Regions from separate parts of the Pseudomonas sp. NPDC085632 genome, predicted to be linked through region 2. Evidence: riboswitches for the same ligand, from Rfam matches in the RefSeq annotation. Region 2 holds a riboswitch; the other holds the start of a gene.
The links. Region 2 has a riboswitch for cobalamin ahead of cobW (cobalamin biosynthesis protein CobW). Riboswitches for the same ligand answer to the same signal wherever they lie in the genome.

Region 1: linked by a shared signal. The riboswitch ahead of cobO (cob(I)yrinic acid a,c-diamide adenosyltransferase) and the one ahead of cobW (cobalamin biosynthesis protein CobW) in region 2 are both predicted to bind cobalamin.

The regions. Positions count from the first base shown of each region.
Region 1 covers NZ_JBITSX010000049.1:21,279-23,479, forward strand. The annotation lists gene ACIF4X_RS23850 (hypothetical protein) at 1-417, opposite strand, end outside; cobalamin riboswitch at 581-805, shown strand; gene cobO (cob(I)yrinic acid a,c-diamide adenosyltransferase) at 885-1,496, shown strand; gene ACIF4X_RS23860 (cobyrinate a,c-diamide synthase) at 1,493-2,201, shown strand, end outside.
Region 2 covers NZ_JBITSX010000021.1:76,031-78,231, forward strand. The annotation lists cobalamin riboswitch at 858-1,070, shown strand; gene cobW (cobalamin biosynthesis protein CobW) at 1,169-2,201, shown strand, end outside.

The DNA of each region.
Region 1 (2,201 bases), on a different contig from region 2:
GGCTTTTTGCGGTGCGACGAACAGGCAGCCAAGCTTGAGATCGCTGGCATAGCTGATGCGCTTGGCGTCGTTGGTGATGTCCAGCAGGGCTTGAGTCAGATTGAGGTTGGTAACCTTTGGCCAGCGCTGGGTGGCCTGGATGAAGGCGCGGTCTTCGGCGCCGGCGAGAAACAGATCGGCGCGGGCATTACGCTCGCCTTCTTCATTCTGTTTACGCGTGGCAGTGTCGTTCAGCGTGACCAGCTCGGCCATCCACGCCGCCGCTGTGAGCAATCCGAGATTGGCTTTCTCGTCATGCCAGTAAGGTGTGTCGCTGTCGCCGCGCACGGCGTTGTAACGGTCGATACAGTCAAACCAGCGTTCAAGCACCGGGCGCAGGAATTCCAGGCGCGGGTTGCTGATGATCATGCCTTGCATCGTCATCATCCTTTATTGTTGTGGTGGGCTTTTCGGGAAAAGCATGGCTCTTTGATATCATTTGTATGAGTGTGGCACAAGATTGGCGTCAGATAGTTGATCGACGGCAGTTATTCGCCCGATGGCTTCCTCTTCAATTGACGCTCCACCCCCAACCCTCTAACCTTCGCGGCTTGTTTCAGGTGCTCTGTGACCTGCGTCGACAGAGTGAAACAGGGAAGCCGGTGAGGGTTGTCTTCAAGCGAAGAGCCACCACGATCCCGGCGCTGCCCCCGCAACGGTAAATGAGTGAACACTGCGTCGAATGCCACTGCTCAAGCGGGAAGGCGCGCAGTCAGGCCAACGCCGCTCATGAGCCCGGAGACCGGCCTGATCCATCCAGCGGCATCACGGTGGGCGATGCCAGGCTTTTTGCCGTCTATTCTTGTGCCTGCCCGCCGTTATCCAGCCTCAACGGAGAGCTCCCCATGACTGATTCCCCCGAGCGCGACGAACGCCATCTGGCGCGTATGCAGCGCAAAAAAGCCGTGATTGACGAACGTATCGCCAACTCGCCTGACGAGTGCGGCCTGGTGCTGGTGCTGACCGGCAACGGTAAAGGCAAAAGCAGCTCGGCCTTCGGCATGCTCGCCCGCGCCATGGGCCACGGCATGCAGTGCGGCGTGGTGCAATTCATCAAGGGCCGCAACAGCACCGGCGAAGAATTGTTTTTCCGCCGCTTCCCCGAGCAAGTGCGTTTCCACGTGATGGGCGAAGGCTTTACCTGGGAAACCCAGGATCGTCAGCGCGACATCGCCGCCGCCGAAGCCGCGTGGGCGGTCTCTCGCGAGCTGTTGCGTGATCCTTCGATCGGTCTGGTGGTGCTCGACGAATTGAACATCGCCCTCAAGCACGGCTACCTCGATCTCGATCAAGTGCTCAGCGATTTGCAGGCGCGTCCGCCGATGCAGCACGTGATCGTCACCGGTCGTGCGGCCAAGCCGGAAATGATCGAAATGGGCGACACCGTGACTGAAATGGGCATGCTCAAACACGCCTTCCAGGCGGGCATCAAAGCGCAGAAAGGCGTCGAACTTTGAATCAACCACGTCACTGCCCGGCGGTGCTCATCGCCGCGCCGGCCTCCGGTCAGGGCAAGACCACCGTCACCGCCGCACTGGCCCGTTTGCATCGCAATCAGGGGCGCAAGGTGCGCGTGTTCAAATGCGGCCCGGACTTTCTCGACCCGATGATTCTTGAGCGTGCCAGCGGTGCGCCGGTGTATCAACTGGACATGTGGATGGTCGGCGAGCAGGAAAGTCGTCGTCTGTTGTGGGAAGCCGCCGCCGAGGCGGACCTGATTCTGATCGAAGGCGTGATGGGTCTGTTCGATGGCACGCCGTCCAGCGCCGATCTGGCGCGGCATTTCGGTGTTCCGGTGCTTGGCGTGATTGATGGGACGGCCATGGCGCAGACCTTTGGTGCGTTGGCGCTGGGTCTGGCGAAGTATCAACCGGACCTGCCGTTTGCCGGTGTGCTCGCCAATCGCGTCGGCACCTTGCGTCATGCGCAATTGCTCGAAGGCAGCCTCACGGAAGGTTTGCGTTGGTATGGCGCGTTGTCTCGCGAGACCGGTATCGAATTGCCGAGTCGCCATCTCGGTCTGGTCCAGGCCAGTGAATTGAATGACCTCGATGTACGTCTCGACGCCGCTGCCGACGCTCTCGCCAGCAGTTGCGAGGTAGCGCTGCCACCGGCGGTTGAGTTCGCCGCGCCTGACATCATCGCTGTCGAGCCGCTGCTGA
Region 2 (2,201 bases):
TCAATTTTTTGGGGTGGATCCGTTGCTGCGGGTGTGGCTGGTTATGGTTCCGCCCTTACGGCGGGTCACTTTTGGCAAACGCCCCAAAAGTAACCAAAAGGTCTGTGCCCTGACGTTCGGCCCGCTCGCTGGGGCTCGGGGTTCCTTCGCTCCGGGATCGATCCGGGGGGCAGCGCCTACGGTTTGCTTCGCTGCACCTCCTCTCGCTGTGTTTGGCTTCGCCAAACGGTCGCTGCGCTCCCACCCCCGGATCAATCCCTCCACTCAGCCTGCCGACGGGCTCCAAGATCAAAAGCAGGCGAGCTGACACTCGGCCTATTGAGTGGTGAGGAGCGGGTGTACGGCGTTATTTTTGTGTTGGATTCGCCCCTCACCCCAGCCCTCTCCCGAGGGAGAGGGAGCCGATTTCTGGGCCTTTCAAAATCTGAGTTCAACGCGGTATCGCACGTCGGCGTACCTCCCCCAAACACCGCGATCAGTCCCCTCTCCCCCCGGGAGAGGGCTAGGGTGAGGGGCTTTTGATCTGGCTTTTGATCTGGCTTTTTTGCCCCTTCGGCAGGCCGAGTGAAGGTGTTCATCCGGGGGTTAGGCGCGCAGCGCCGTTCGACGAAGTCGAACACATCGAGAGGAGGTGCAGCGAAGCAAACCGTAGGCGATGCCCCCGGATGGACACCGTAGCGAGGGAACACTGAGCCTCAGCGAAGTGCCGTACGCCGGGGCAAAGCCTTTTGCTTACTTTTCGGCGTTTGGAAAAGTGAGTCGCTGTAAGAGCGAAACCGCCAGTGGCAGCACCCGCAGCAACGGATATGCCCCCAAAACCAAAACTCAACGCCCATTGACCCACCCTTAGACGATGCGTAGCCTTGCGCCTTCGAGGTTCTTCGGCCGTTGCCGAAGCTAAGAAGGGAACGCGGTCAATGCCGCGGCTGCCCCCGCAACTGTGAACGGTGATGTTCGCTGCCACGCCACTGCCAGCTCAATCGATGAGCCCGCGGGAAGGCGCAGCAAACGCCAGGCCCCGCGCCTGAACGCCGTCAGCCAGGAGACCTGCCTCGTCACAGATTCTCAATTCAACCGGGCGGGGTGATCCGGTGGCGAACTCTCCGGGCACGCACGCGCGTTGCCGGTTCTCGTCCCGTATGCCCGCCGCTTGCCAAAGGGCATACCGATGAAAACACTGGCCAAACTTCCCGTCACCATCGTCACCGGCTTCCTCGGTTCGGGCAAAACCACGCTGCTGCGGCACATGCTCGACAACGCTCAGGGCCGCCGCATCGCGGTGATCGTCAACGAGTTCGGCGAGCTGGGCATTGACGGTGAAATCCTCAAGCAATGCACCATCGGTTGCACCGAAGAAGAAGCCACCGGCCGGGTTTACGAGCTGGCCAACGGCTGCCTGTGCTGCACCGTTCAGGAAGAATTCTTCCCGGTGATGCGCGAACTGGTCGCCCGTCGCGGCGATCTCGACCACATCCTCATCGAAACCTCGGGCCTGGCCCTGCCAAAACCGCTGGTGCAAGCCTTCCAGTGGCCGGAAATCCGTAGCGCCTGCACCGTTGACGCGGTAATTACCGTGGTCGACAGCCCAGCCGTGGCCGCTGGCACCTTCGCCGCGTTCCCGGATCAGGTTGATGCCCAGCGCAAACTTGATCCGAACCTCGACCACGAGTCGCCGCTGCACGAACTGTTCGCCGACCAACTGGCCAGCGCCGACCTCGTCATCCTCAACAAGGCCGACCAGACCAGCCCGGAAGATCTGGCTCGCGTGCGCGCTGAAGTCGCCGAAGAGCTGCCACCCGCGGTGAAAATCATCGAAGCCAGCAATGGTCGTCTGCCGCTGGACGTGCTGATCGGCCTCGGCGCCGGTTCCGAAGAACACATCGACAGCCGCCACAGCCATCACGATCACCACCATGGTGAAGGCGATGACGACCACGATCACGACGCCTTCGATTCGATCTCCATCGAACTGCCGCAAGCCGACGAAAGCCTGCTGCTCGACGCCCTGACGCAACTGGTGGTCAAGCATGGCATCCTCCGTGTCAAAGGTTTCGCGGCGATCCCGAACAAGCCAATGCGCTTGCTGATCCAAGGCGTGGGCACGCGTTTCGACAAGCATTTCGACCGTCAGTGGGGCGCCGATGACGCGCGCGTCACGCGTCTGGTGTTGATCGGTCAGGAACTCGACGCCGCGCAACTCG